DNA from 3 places in the Mesorhizobium sp. KR2-14 genome. Region 3 is predicted to be linked to each of the others. Evidence: predicted binding sites of a transcription regulator. Region 3 holds the regulator's gene; each other region holds the start of a gene.
The links. Region 3 encodes LexA, which represses DNA repair genes until DNA is damaged. Its sites were predicted from a motif close to TGTTCNNNNTGTGTTCNG; they were not measured.

Region 1: the regulator LexA is predicted to act here: its motif matches at 2,353-2,370, upstream of ABLE86_RS09570 (metallopeptidase family protein).
Region 2: the regulator LexA is predicted to act here: its motif matches at 1,642-1,659, upstream of ABLE86_RS02600 (UvrD-helicase domain-containing protein).

What each region holds. Positions count from the first base shown of each region.
Region 1 covers NZ_JBDZDR010000003.1:111,873-116,482, reverse strand. The annotation lists gene ABLE86_RS09580 (DNA polymerase Y family protein) at 1-1,358, opposite strand, end outside; gene ABLE86_RS09575 (hypothetical protein) at 1,333-2,331, opposite strand; gene ABLE86_RS09570 (metallopeptidase family protein) at 2,542-2,961, shown strand; gene ABLE86_RS09565 (mitochondrial fission ELM1 family protein) at 2,966-3,937, opposite strand; gene ABLE86_RS09560 (DUF1737 domain-containing protein) at 3,943-4,149, opposite strand; gene ABLE86_RS09555 (CoA ester lyase) at 4,293-4,610, opposite strand, start outside.
Region 2 covers NZ_JBDZDR010000001.1:544,290-548,899, reverse strand. The annotation lists gene ABLE86_RS02600 (UvrD-helicase domain-containing protein) at 1-1,601, opposite strand, end outside; gene ABLE86_RS02595 (hypothetical protein) at 1,719-2,156, opposite strand; gene ABLE86_RS02590 (hypothetical protein) at 2,167-2,460, opposite strand; gene ABLE86_RS02585 (dienelactone hydrolase family protein) at 2,691-3,569, shown strand; gene ABLE86_RS02580 (hypothetical protein) at 3,738-3,941, opposite strand; gene ABLE86_RS02575 (thioesterase family protein) at 4,223-4,610, opposite strand, start outside.
Region 3 covers NZ_JBDZDR010000001.1:73,984-78,593, forward strand. The annotation lists gene glp (gephyrin-like molybdotransferase Glp) at 1-209, shown strand, start outside; gene lexA (transcriptional repressor LexA) at 498-1,217, shown strand; gene ABLE86_RS00345 (ComEC/Rec2 family competence protein) at 1,246-3,870, opposite strand; gene gltX (glutamate--tRNA ligase) at 4,039-4,610, shown strand, end outside.

The DNA of each region.
Region 1 (4,610 bases), on a different contig from region 3:
CCCCGGCGGAACAGCCAGTAGCGGCGGCCGGCGCCGTCCTCGACGCGGAAATAGTCGCGGGTCGGCGCATCCGCCTCTTCGCGCCACCATTCCGGCGCGATGCGCTCCGGGCCTTCGGCGCGCACCACGTCGTAGAGCACGCGGCGCCAGCGGAAGCGCGCGGGCGGGCCTTCCGGCATCTCGGCGGCCACCACCTCCACCGGCTCGGGATGGGCAAGCAGGCGGATCGGCCGCTCCGAGGCCGCGAGGGGCGAGTGCTTGGCCCTTGCCGGCATCGCCGCATCGGCGGCGGCAAAGGGCATGGCGGCGACCGCGCGTTCCGGCAAATGGCTGGCCACGAGAACCGGCTTCTGCACCACATCTGCGCCAAGCCGGGCGCCGACGCGGTCGGCGAAGAGGGCGAGGTCTTCGTCATTGCCGCACACCTCGCCGGCAAGATCGGTCTGGACCATGTCAAAGGAGGCTGCCGCCAGCACCGAGAGCCGGACGAGGTCGAAGCCGTAGCCGGCGTCCAGCGCATCCTCCAGCGCCGTCAGCCGTTCGTGGAACAGCCTTGCGATGAGATCCGGCGCGCGCAGCGGCCGCGAGGTGCCGACACCGATGCGGCTGACCATGCCGTCGACCCGGAACAGCAAGAGCTGCAGGGCGCGCGCGCCCTCGCCGCGCCGCTCCAGATCCGCCTTCAGGCTCGTGGCCAGCAGAAGCACCAGCCGCTCGATGTCTTCCATCAGCCCGATCGGCTCGGCCAGGTGCCGCTCCACCGAAAGCGGCGCGACGGGCAGGCGCGGCGAAATAGCCTCCTCGATGCGCCCCAGCGCTTGGTCGATGCGGGCCATCAGGCCGGCGCCGAAGCGGCGCGCCAGCGGCGCGCGGGGGCTGCGCAGAACCGAGCCCGCATTGCGCAGCCCCACGCTTTCGAGGCCGGAGACGGTCGCCGGCTCCAGCCGAAGTGCTGCCAGCGGCAGGGGCCCCAGAGCTCTCTCCTCGCCCCCAGGCTCGACGATCTCGGGGCTGCGGAAGCGCGCCGTCGCCCAGGCCGCCCCCGGCGTCGAGGCCAGTCCTGCGCGCACGTCGAACCCCTGGTGGAAGAAGCGTGCCAGCAGGTCGTCGAGCAGCGCCTTTTCGCCGCCGAACAGATGGGCGCAGCCGGTGATGTCGAGGAACAGGCCGTCTGCCCCGTCCAGCGCCACCAGTGGCGTGTAGCGGTCGCACCAGTCGGCCAGGCTTTCCAGCAGCCGGCGGTCGGCGGCCGGATCCGCCTCGACGATCTCGATGCCGGGGTGCATGGCGCGGGCGTCGGCGATGCCCATGCCGGGCTTCAGCCCCAGCCGCTCAGCCTGCTCGTCGAGGGCTGCGATGCGCTGCGTGTTCTTTTCGCGATGGCTGACGACCAGCGGCGGGCGGGCCGCCTGCGGCTGCGAACGCCACGACCGCCCCAGCCGCTGGCGCAGGATGCGCTCCGTGCAAAGATGCGGAAACCACAGCGCCAGAATCCGCTGGCCCGAAGGCCGGCTGCTGTCTTTCGGAAAATGAGCGTTCATCGGCGTTCCACTCCAGGGTGAACTGTCCGGGCAGGGCAAGGCGGCTTTTGTCGATCCTGACGACAAAGCCCGGCGGACCGATGGAGCCGGCCAGCGGCCCGGCGATGGTGTGGCGGGGTGCTGCGGTTGCCGGCGAGACGACGAGTCGCAGCGGGGCTGCGGTCGGCTCGGGTCTGGCTGCCTGCCGCAGCAGGAAGACCGGTCGACCCGCGCCCAGTGCGCGCCGGTGCAGCCGGCGCGTGGCGGTGAGGTCGAGCTTTTGCGGGTTGCCGCGGATCTCCAGCAGCACGGCCGAGAAGGCCTTCAGGCCGGCGGCCTCCTCGGCGATCCACAAGGCGTCGGCGAGTCTCGGCGCCTCTGCGATCAGAACCTCGTCCGCTCCGATGCCGAAGCGAGCACACAGGCCCGGCGCATAGGGCATACCGGCCTCGCGGAAAATTTCTGCCGTGCCGATCCAGAGCATGGGTGTCCTTTGCCGCGCCTGCGCCAGCAAAAGCCCGGTCAGCGCCAGGGCAAGCCCGGTAGCAGCCCCGGCATCGCGCGTTTCGGTGCCATGGATTTCGGTCAGCGCGGCCAGCGGCAAGCCGCCGCCGAGGGCCGCATCGAAAGCCTGCGCGCCGGTTGCCAAGCACGGTTCCGCCGCGATGCCATGGCGCCGCATCAGCACCGTGCCTTCGCCGGCCCGCGCCTCGGCGGAAGGCACCAGCCGCTCCGGCAGGGTGCCCTCGATGCGTGCTATTTTCTGGCGCAAGGCAAAAACAGTTGCCTGCGCCACGGCGGACGTCGCCATGACGGTGTGCTTTCCGATATTTGTTCCTGTTATGTTCTTATTGATTCCAGAGCGCCCCGGCAGAGTCAAGCGCTTGAAAAGGAATTTATTCCTCTCTCGAAATGTTGATTGAAGCTTTCTCGCGCAGCCTTCAGGCCTATTTCCCCAGCCTCGCGTAAAAAACTCGAAAGGCACCAGCCAAAAGGCTATATGCGGTCAAAAGGAAACAGAATGGCCCGTATCTATAAGAACCGCGCATGGCACGACCAGCTTTCTCCGTCATTGGAGGAACTGGAATTTCTGGCGCTGGAAGCCTATGCGCATCTGCCGGAGGAGTTCCGCACGCTGACCGGCGAGGTCGTCATCCAGGTCGCCGAATTTCCCACCGACGAGATCATGGACGATCTGGCCCTGGAGACACCTTTCGACCTGCTCGGCCTGTTCGAGGGCCGCGGCATCGCCGAGCGCTGGAACCCGCAGACCGGCGAGGGGCCCAACCGCGTCACGCTCTATCGCCGCGCCATTCTGGACTACTGGGCCGAGAATGAGGAGACGCTGGGCGACATCGTCACCCATGTGCTGATCCACGAGATCGGCCACCATTTCGGCCTCAGCGACGACGACATGGAGCGCATCGAGGAAGCAACATAGCGGCTCAGTTGCCGATAGGACTGGACTGCCTCTTTTCGTAAGCCGTCTTGATGAGTGCCGAGACGCGCAAGGTCTCATCCTCGACCGTATACGAATACTCTTCCATCACACCTTGGAACGGCCTCGTAACTCCAAGGTTTTCATGCATGTCAGCGTGGAACCGTTCGAATTTTTCAAACTTTTCCTGTTCAAACTGCGGCCCTCCCTGTCGAGCCGGCGAAAAGATATGTATCGGCTTTCCTGACATCGAGGCCTCGCAGACCATCGTTACAGTGTCTGCCGTAATGACGAAAGCGTCGGCGGCTGCGAGATAGTTGATGTACGGATTGTCGCCGGTACGGTCCCAAACGATCATACGCGGATCATTTATTTCCGTCAGCCGAGCAAGAATTTCCGGCTCCGAGCGGCGAGAAGTCGATGCGAGAACGACGTAACCTCGTTCAACCAGATTAGTTGCTGTGGCGATAATCCCATCTATGGTCTGCCGGTCGAAAGCGTAGGCCCAAGTCGATCCGCCGATGAGCAGGGTAACGACAGGCTCCCCGCCAGGAGCAAAGCGCGCTCGCGCACTCTCCCTTCGCGTCGCAAGGAGAGCTGGGCTGATCCGATGAGGGACACCGGACATCCTGAAATATTTCGGCTTGTGCTCCATCGCCTTCGTCCAGTCATGACGGGAGACGAACACCATGTCGAACAAGTCCAGGTCGCGCCGGGGCGGTTGAAGGTGCACGGCAAACGGCCGGCCACCATAGGCCTTCTTGATCTCCGCAACATAACGCTCGGAGATGCTTCCGCATGAGATGAGGATGTCCGGAGCTTTCTCTGCAACGCTTTGCCGAAATGCAGAAAATATCCGCTCCGCTCGGGTTTGTTTCCTGAAAATCCTGGCAGTCGGGTTCGGGTCCAGGTTTTGCGCGACACCGAGGCACTGGGTCAGCGTCCCGGCCTTCTCTTCGCTTACAGTCCACACCCTCATACTTGCTATTGTTCCCCAAGCTTCATGTTGGGGTCGTATTCCTGGCCCTCGACATCCTTCACCACCGCCTGGCCGCATTTCATGGTCTTGGTTTCGGCGTCATAGGCATAGGTGGTCGAGCCGAACAGGTGCCAGCCCTTGTTCAGGGCGGCCGTCACCTTGTGGCAGAAGCTCGCGTCGTCCGGGCCGGTGAGAAAGCGGTAGAGTTTCATCTGTCATTCCCCGTCATGGCTGTTGCCTTGAGCATCGTTTCGGCCGTGGCCATGCAGTTTGGCCCGAAGCCATGATGTCCTGTTTGGCGTCGTTCTCTGAAAAGCCGTTTCCCGAACGAAGTTCCATTCCACGCCTTTTCGGCTCACTTGGCAATCATCGCCGCCTTGGCCAGAAGCCTTTCGGCCTGCACGCAATGCAGCAGCTCGACCATGCGGCCGTCGAGGCCGATCGCGCCCTTGCCGGCGTTTTCCGGCAGCGCGAAGGCGGCCACGATCCGCTCGGCCTCGGCCAGCGCAGCTGGCGAAGGCGAGAACGCGGCTTCCGCCGGCGCGATCTGGGCGGGGTGGATCAGCGTCTTGCCGTCGAAGCCCATGGCGGCGCCGTGCCCGCATTCCGCCGCAAAGGCGTCGAGGTCGCGGAAATCGTTGCTGACGCCGTCGAGCATGTCGAGCCCGCCGGC
Region 2 (4,610 bases), 470 kb from region 3:
AGGATGATCTCGGCAAGCTCGGTGTGCGGCGTGTTGTCGAGTGCCTTCTGCCAGCGCTCGAAATTGGCGGCGACCTCGCGCAAGGCCGCACGCGGCTTGGGCTTCAGCTCGTCGCTTTCGGCAAGATTGCCCGCGGCTTCCAGCATGGGGATGCGCAGCGCGCGCGCCGTGTCGTGGATCTGGCGGATTGCGGCTTCGCCCAGCCCGCGCTTGGGCACGTTGACGATACGCTCGAAAGCGAGGTCGTCGGCCGGTTGCGCCACGACGCGGAAATAGGCCATGGCGTCGCGGATTTCCTGCCGCTCGTAGAAGCGCGGGCCGCCGACGACGCGGTAGTTGAGACCGAGCGTGACGAAACGGTCTTCGAACTCGCGCATCTGGAAGGAGGCACGCACGAGGATGGCCATGTCGTTCAGCGCATGGCCCTTGCGTTGGAGCTGCTCGATCTCCTCGCCGATGGCACGGGCTTCCTCTTCCGAGTCCCATGCGGCGTGGACGTTCACCTTGGAGTCGTCGGGGTCGGCGAGGTCGGTGAACAGCGTCTTGCCGAGGCGCCCTTCGTTGTTGGCGATGAGGTGCGAGGCAGCACCGAGGATATGGGCGGTGGAGCGGTAGTTGCGCTCCAGCCGGATGACGACAGCGCCGGGAAAATCCTTGTCGAAGCGCAGGATGTTGTCCACCTCCGCGCCGCGCCAGCCATAGATCGACTGGTCGTCATCGCCGACGCAGCAGACGTTCTTCTTGCCCGGGGCGCCGGTTTCCTGCGCCAGCAGGCGCAGCCACATATATTGCGCGGTGTTGGTGTCCTGGTACTCGTCGACGAGGATGTATTTGAACCGCCGGTGATATTCCTTCAGCACATCCGGATGCGCGCGGAAGATGCGGATCGGGTGACAGAGCAGGTCGCCGAAGTCGCAGGCGTTCAGCGTCTGCAGCCGCTCCTGATAGGCCTTGTAGAGTTCGCGGCCCTTGCCGTTGGCGAAGGAGCGGGCGTCGCCCTCGGGAATTTCGGCGGGACCGAGGCCCTTGTTCTTCCAGGCGTCGATCATCATGGCGAACTGGCGCGGCGGCCAGCGCTTGTCGTCCAGCCCCTCGGCCTGAATGAGCTGCTTGATGAGGCGGATGACGTCGTCGGTGTCTAGGATGGTGAAGTCGGAGCGCAGGCCGGCAAGCTCGGCATGGCGGCGCAGCATCTTGACCCCGATTGAGTGGAAGGTGCCCAGCCAGGGCATGCCTTCAATGGCTTCGCCGACCAGCAGGCCGATGCGCTGCTTCATCTCGCGCGCCGCCTTGTTGGTGAAGGTCACGGCCAGGATCTGCGAGGGGAAGGCGCGGCCGGTGGCGAGGATGTGCGCGATGCGGGTGGTGAGCACGCGCGTCTTGCCGGTGCCGGCACCGGCCAGCACCAGAACCGGGCCCTCGGTGGTTTCGACCGCCAGCCGCTGTTCGGCGTTGAGTCCGTTCAGATAATCGGGCGCGGATGCCTGGCGCGCGGCCATGGCGCGCGCGGCAATGCCGCCGGGCGCAGACGCGCCGGAAGGGCGCGGGGCGGGCGCACCGGGCTCATCGAAGAAGGGGATGTCGTCGGGAAAATCTGACATTTCCACCGAATGTAGTGATTCGGGGCCGAAAGGCCAGCGATGTTGCCGTTTTGTGCCCATGGTTGACGCGGAAGGCCGGGGCCGGCACTTCCGCGTGCAAGCGAGGAGGGGGCGGGATCAGAGCCCGATCTGGCTCTTCAGCCCGGGAATGGAGTCGACGATCTGCTTGATCGTATCCGGACCGGCGGCTTGTTCGGCCTTCTGGAACAGGGTCTGTCCGGCTTGCTTGATCTGGTCGGCGTCGAGCCCGCTGGCGCGGAGCTGCGCGATGCCGTTCACCAGAGCGCCGGCCTTTTCGCCCAGAAGCCCGCCAATCGCCGAGGTAATGGAACCCAGAAGCCCGCCGCTTTCGCCGCCGGATTGTGCGGCGGCCATGACGTCGTAGCTATGCGCCAGGTCTTCCGCGCCGGGAACGGCGGCAAAGAGCCCTGCGACGCGCTCTTCGCCCGCCTCGTGCTCGAACATCGACAATATGGTGCCAACGGCCATTTCCGCCCTGGCCTGGTCGAGGCCGCTTTGGTTCGAAACCGCGACTATGATTTCCTGTGCGTTCATGGTTGCGGCCTCACTGGCTGGTATTCAGCCGAATGTTGCAGTTCTTCCAGTATTTCTTCCAGGTTTCGTTGCCCGATATCTTGCCGGATGCCTTGTCGGCCTTCCACTCGGCCTTGCATTCGTGCACGCGTTGCCGGAAGCCCATCTTGCGCGGCTGATGCTGCTGGCCGCTCGGGCTCGTTGTAGCTGCCACGGGGACTATCTGGGCGGCGGTAGAGTTGGCGGCGAAGCCGTAGGTGGGAAATGCCATGAATGCTGCGCCGGCTGCCAAGGCGCTTGCTGACAGCAAGGTCCTGAAGGTCATTGCACTTCTCCTTCGTTGACGTTGTCGTCTGTTCCGGCACGATCAGGCTGTGCCGACAGCGGCTGTGGAAACACGCGCTGGTTCGCCAGATGGCGAGCCCGCAATAGAAGCCTTGTCCCTGAGATGTGGCGATGCCGCCGGGCTGACACCGATTGACGAAAATTTGATGAGGCTGGACCATGCCGGTCGCTCGCATATTTGCTCGATGGAACGGGAGGCAGGAGGAAGCGATGAACAGACCGGCCATTACGCAGGCAATGATCGACGCCTATGACGAATACACGCATCTGACGCTCGACCGACGCGGCTTCATGGAGAAGCTGACGAAGCTGGCGGGCTCCGGCGCGGCAGCCGCCGCGATCGCGCCGCTGCTGGCTGCAAATGCTGCACAGGCGGCGATCGTTGCGGAGGACGATGCGCGGGTGAAGGGCCAGGACATCACCTATCCGGGCTCCAAGGGCGAAATGAAGGGCTATCTGGTGCGCCCGGCTGCCGCAGGCGGCAATCTCGGCACGGTCATCGTCATCCACGAGAACCGGGGCCTGAACCCGCACATACGCGACGTGGCGCGGCGCATCGCGCTGGAAGGTTTTATCGCGCTGGCGCCCGACTTCCTTTCGCCGCTTGGCGGCACGCCGTCGGACGAGGACAAGGCGCGCGATATGTTTTCCCGGCTCGCGCCCGACCAGACCGTCGCGGACGGGCTGGCCACCGTGGCCTATCTGAAGCAAATCGACGGCGGCAACGGCAAGGTTGGCGCGGTGGGCTTCTGCTGGGGCGGCGGCGTGGTCAACGATCTGGCGGTGAACGCGCCGGACCTCGACGCGGCGGTGGCCTATTACGGCCGCCAGCCCAAAACCGAGGACGTGGCGAATATCCATGCGCCGCTATTGCTGCACTATGCCGGCATGGACGAGCGCATCAACGCCGGCATCGAGCCCTACAAGGAAGCGCTGGAGTCGCAGGGAAAGAAGTTCACGATCTACGTCTATGAGGGCGCCCAGCATGCCTTCAACAACGACACCTCCGAAGCGCGCTACAACAAGGCGGCGGCCGATCTCGCATGGGGGCGCACGATTGCCTTCCTCAAGGAAAAGCTTGCGGAGTGAGGCGCAAGCCTCTCAACCTTCGTTAACGCCAGCACGCCTGCTTGGTTAACGCGAAGCGGGCGAGCGCGGCCTGATTCTCTCGGGCGGGGCTCGCTTCAAAAACAGATTTTTCGGGAGGGGGAGGGCTTGCGGAGGCGCATGCGCTTTGCAGGCGGCGCAAGCACATATTCAGTTTACCTTGCGGCGTCGCTGGTTTCTTGCAGATGTAATGATGGCGCGGGCATAGATCATCTTCATCGGGATAGGAAGCTGAAGACGTTCAATGCGATAGAGCTCGTTGTTTATTGTCTTCAACGCGCGCCAGAAATCGTAGTCACTTATCGAGTGGTCGGATGCAAGGCGGCTGGAGAGCTGCGCCACGTCAATCTTCATGCAAATTCTCCGAACGTTGCCGCCCGCCACCGTTCCGGTCGTTGAGTCGAATCGTCGGGATTGTGCCCGCCACGCGGGTGGGATCAATCCGCCCCTTGGCTCAAACTGTGCAAAAACCCTTAAGGTTAATGTGTCACTCTCCGTTAAAATTTTAACGATTGGCGCGATTTCCCGCGCTTGTTCAGCGCAAATGCGCCGTCGCGGCAGGCATCGCGTGATGCCCGCCGTCGGCCATGCCGCGGGGTGAGCGGCGCGGTGTCGCAGGAAGGTGGCTTAGGCGCTCAGACGTTCTTGCGCTTGATGCCGATGGAGCGTCCGGCGCGCTCCGGCATCGGCAGGGCGGCGTGTGCTGCGCCCATGGCGTCGACCTTGGCCTGGATGTCTTCGGGGAAGGAGGCGACCTTGGGGCCCGACATGTCGATATGCAGCGACAGCGTTTCGGACGTGGCGGCCAGCCAGCCGTCGACATGGCGGATTTCCTGATAGGCGCGCAGGCGCTTCTCGTCATGGTCGATGAGCTGGAAGCTGACCGTGACCTTGTCGCCCAGATGCAGTTCGCGCACGTAGCAGATGTGAACTTCCGCCGTGTAGATCGTGAGCTTGCGGTCGCGGGCATAGTCCGCCCCCATGCCCAGCAGCTCCAGCGCGCCGTCGGAGCCGCGGTCGAAA
Region 3 (4,610 bases):
GCAAACCGATGGCGGCGAACGGCCGCCGGCAGGACTTCGTGCGGGCGGTGTTGCGAGAAGGGCATGACGGCCCGGTGGCGACGCCCTTCGAAGTGCAGGATTCGTCCATGCTGAGGACATTCGCGGAAGCCAATGCGCTGATCATCCGCGATCCCTTCGCCCCGGCAGCGCCGGCCGGCGCCCCTTGCACGGTTCTGAAGCTGCGCTGACTGCGCGCGGCTTCCCACGGTCTACACCGCAATGGATGCCGCCCTCCGGAAGCCGGTCGCGGCGCGATTGAGGCTTGGTGCGCAAAAGGCGGAAATTGCGCGGAACCAACCCCTTGCGCCGCTTTGCTGCAGCAAGGTGGCAAAGGTGGAGCGGAGCACGCCAATATCTCAGCCGGCAACCGATTTGCGCGTCTTCATGGAAATTTAAACAGTTGCAGAACACAACTGGAACAGATAGTGTTTGTTCTGGTTTTGTTTTGGGGGTCGATTCTCCCCGGGGGGCTGGCCATGCTGACGCGCAAACAACACGAGTTGCTTCTCTTCATTCACGAGCGGCTGAAGGAATCCGGCATACCGCCTTCCTTTGACGAAATGAAGGACGCGCTGGACCTTGCTTCCAAATCCGGCATCCACCGGCTGATCACCGCACTGGAAGAGCGCGGCTTTATTCGCCGGCTGCCCAACCGGGCGCGCGCGCTTGAAGTGCTGCGCCTGCCCGATTCCATTGCCCCCGGCCTCACGCCTCGCACCAGGTTCTCGCCCAGTGTGATCGAAGGCAGCCTCGGCCGCCGCGCCGCCCCGGAGCCGGCTCGCGCGCCTCTGGCCAGCAACGACGAATCCGGGACGGCGATCTCGATCCCGGTTATGGGCCGCATTGCCGCCGGCGTGCCCATCGACGCAATCCAGCACAAGACCCATTCCATCACGGTGCCGCCAGAGATGATTTCCGGTGGCGAGCACTATGCGCTCGAGGTCAAGGGCGACTCCATGATCGAGGCCGGCATTTTCGATGGCGATACGGTCATCATCCGCAACGCCAATACGGCCAATCCCGGCGAGATCGTGGTGGCACTGGTGGACGACGAGGAAGCGACCTTGAAGCGCTTCCGTCGCAAGGGGGCGTCGATCGCGCTCGAGGCTGCGAACCCGGCCTATGAGACGCGCATTTTCGGACCTGATCGGGTGAAAGTCCAAGGCAGGCTGGTTGGGCTGATCCGCCGCTATTGAACCGGAGCCGGCGGGCACCGAGCTCAGCTCAGTCTTCGGCGTGGTGCGGTGGCGGCGTCCGTGCGTTTTGCGATGATCCACGCGGTTCGGCTGACTTGGCCTCCGACTTTTTGACGTAGGGCGCCAAGCCTCGTGCCTCGCGCGAAAACTGGCGATGGGCATGCCATGGCCGATATGGCTCGCCCACCGCGTAGTGAACTTCCGCGCCTTGGCTGCCCACCTCGCCGCCACCAAGATTGACGACGGCGCTGCCGAATTTCGCCAGATCGCGCTTGGTGATGACCAGCATCCCCTCACGCCGACAGATGTTTTTGGCGGTGGCGTCGTCGACGACAATCACGGCGGCATATTCGCAGACGGGACGCGCGATTGCCGGGTTTGCCGCGTGAACTACAATCGCGCCGGAGGGATGCACGGCAACGCAGAGGCTGTCGTGGCAGTCGAAGCCTGAGCTTGGCGCTTCATCTTGCCCCGTTTCGGCTTTTGGTAGCGCCGGCGGCTGCGTTCGGATTTTCGGCGGCGCAATGCCCTCGCCTTCGACTTCCGCGCCTGAAATATCGCGATCCGTAACTGCAGCCTGGTTGCTCAGCTTCTGCGCAGTGCGCGACCTTCCCTTGCCGGCGCTTCTTTTCGAAGTGGTGTTGACCGGGCTGACGAGTTCCTCGGCCCGTACCGCCCGTTTCCAGTTTTCGATGGTAAAGGCGTTCGGCCTTGCTCTGTTGACCGCAAGTTTCCCACCGCCGAGCGGCACCGCAACGAGCCGTCCGTCTTCGGAAACGAAAACGTCGGGCGTGCGAACATCGGTCAGCGTCAGCGCGCCGGCAAGTACAGCCGGCACCGCCAGCAGCCGCAGCCAGGTCGAGGCCATGCAGGCAAACACCAGCGCGACGGTAAGCAGCACCAGCGAATGCGCTGAGATGAGTCCCACCGCATCGATCGGCGATCGCTCAGATATCCAGCTCGACACTGCGATCATCAGCGACAGGCCCTTCCCCATCACGTAGAAGAACGGCGCGTCCAGCCCGAGCGGCATCGCCAGCGATCCGGCGACGGCGAAAGGCATGACGAGTATAGAAACGCTGGGCATCACGGCCAGATTGGCAAGCAGGCTGAGCGGCGAGACACGCTGGAAGTGATAGACGCCGAAAGCAGTCGTCGCGACGCCCGCCACAACGGATGTGATGGCAAGCGCGCCCACGGCGCCGATCGCCTTGGCAACTCCGCGCCCCACGAGCGATCTGGGCTGGGCCGGCGGTGCCCGCTTCTTCACATGCCGGCGCTCGGCCCATATCGCATAGGCGCTCACCAGCGCCGCGGTTGCCGCAAACGACATCTGGAAGCTTGGGCCCACCACCTCATGCGGTGATACGGCCATGATGACGAGCGCCGAGATGGCGAGATTGCGCGTGGTGAGCGCGCCGCGGTCAAAAAGCAGGGCTGTGAGCATCACCGCCAGCATAAGGAAGCTGCGCTGCGCCGCCACGTCGCCACCAGAAAGGAACAGATAGCCGGCAATGGCGGCAAGAGCCGCGCCGGCCGCGTATTTCTTGACCGGCCGCCTCGAGGCGAAGCCGGGAAAAGCCGCGAAAGCCACTCGCAGCGCGCTCATCACGGTGCCGGCCACCAGCGCCATGTGCAGGCCTGAAATCGAGATGATGTGGTAGATGCCAGTCCGGCGCATCGCCTCGTTGATGTCTTCCGGAATGCCGGCGCGAATGCCCACCACCAGGGCGGCGGCGATTTCGCCCTCAGGACCGCCTATGTGGCCGCGAATGCGCGCGGCGATGGCGTTGCGGACATTTTCCAGGCCGTTGGAAAGCCTGGTCCGCAACGACGGCTGCGGCGCGCCTTCGACAAGGTCGGGACCGCGGAGGAAAAAGCCGCTGGCGCCGATGCCGTCGAAATAGCTGGTAAAGGAAAAGTCGTAGCTGTCAGGCCGCACCGGGCCGGAAGGCGGCATCAGCGTGACCACACCTTCGACATGCGAGCCGACGATGGTTCCGGGCGGGACACGGCGCGCGGTCAACCGCACGCGCTGCGGCGCGTAACGCAGCGTGGGCCGCGCGGTGGCCAGAACATCCATTGTCAGCCGCACACGGCCATTGGCCATCTGCTCTATCGCCGCGACCCGCGCAGAGAGGCGCGTGGAGATTTCGCCGCCCAGCATGGCGGTTCCGGCCCGCCAGGTTTCCAGCTTCGCCAGCGCCATGCCCGAAAGGCATACCAGAACGGCAATGAGCACAAGCCGCACAGCCTGACGCCGCGCCGGCACCAGCGCCGCAAGGGCCGCAGTGAGCGCAACCCCGCCGACGAGTGGTTGGAAGTCCGGTTCGGAAGGGAGCCGGAAATAGATGATGGCGCCCGCCCCAAGAAGGACGGGCATGAACAGAAACGGTGTGCCCCGATCGAGCTCGGTTGCAAGGGCGGTAGCCAGTGCCCCCTTGCGATGGCCCCGCTTGATGGGATCGACGACTGCTGTCAGCGCCTGGCGCGCGGCAGCGGGCAGCGTCGCGACTCGTGGCGGCGGCTGTGGGGCCGGGCGCGGTGGGTCCGCTGTGTTCGGCAACGCGGGCGGTTGCAGCAGCGTCAGGCCTTCCGGCCCGCCGGTGAACAGCTCGCGCTCGCTCACATCGCCTCTCGGTGGTGCACGCACTGCCCCGGCTCCCCCTGCCTGAGAGCACGGCCGCCCGCACAGCGCTTTGCACTGCCGGAGGGCCTGCCCCTTGCGCCACTGACCCTCTATGCTACATGAACGCTATCAAATTGCCATGCGCCTGCCCTTGCGGCTCCGGCCAGCCTGATCCTTCCTTCTGGAAACCTCATGTCCGACACAGTCATCACACGTTTCGCCCCCTCGCCCACCGGCTATCTGCATATCGGCGGCGCCCGCACGGCGCTGTTCAACTGGCTCTACGCGCGCCACACCGGCGGCAAGATGCTGCTGCGCATCGAGGACACCGACCGCGAACGCTCCACTGACGCGGCGACCGCCGCTATCCTCGACGGGCTCACCTGGCTCGGCCTGACCTGGGAAGGCGAGCCGGTGTCGCAGTTCGAGCGCGCCCCCCGGCACCGCGAAGTGGCCGAAGAGCTGGTGCGCACGGGCAAGGCCTATTACTGCTATGCCACGCCCGAGGAGCTCAACGAGATGCGCGAAAAGGCCCGTGCCGAGGGCCGGCCGCCGCGCTATGACGGCCGCTGGCGCGACCGAGACCCGTCCGAGGCACCCGCCGGCGTGAAGCCCGCCATCCGTATCAAGGCGCCCACGGAAGGCGAGACGGTGGTGAATGACAGCGTGCAAGGACAGGTCCGCTTCCCCAACAAGGACCTCGACGACTTCATCATCCTGCGCTCGGACGGCAACCCCACCTACATGCATGCCGTGGTGGTGGA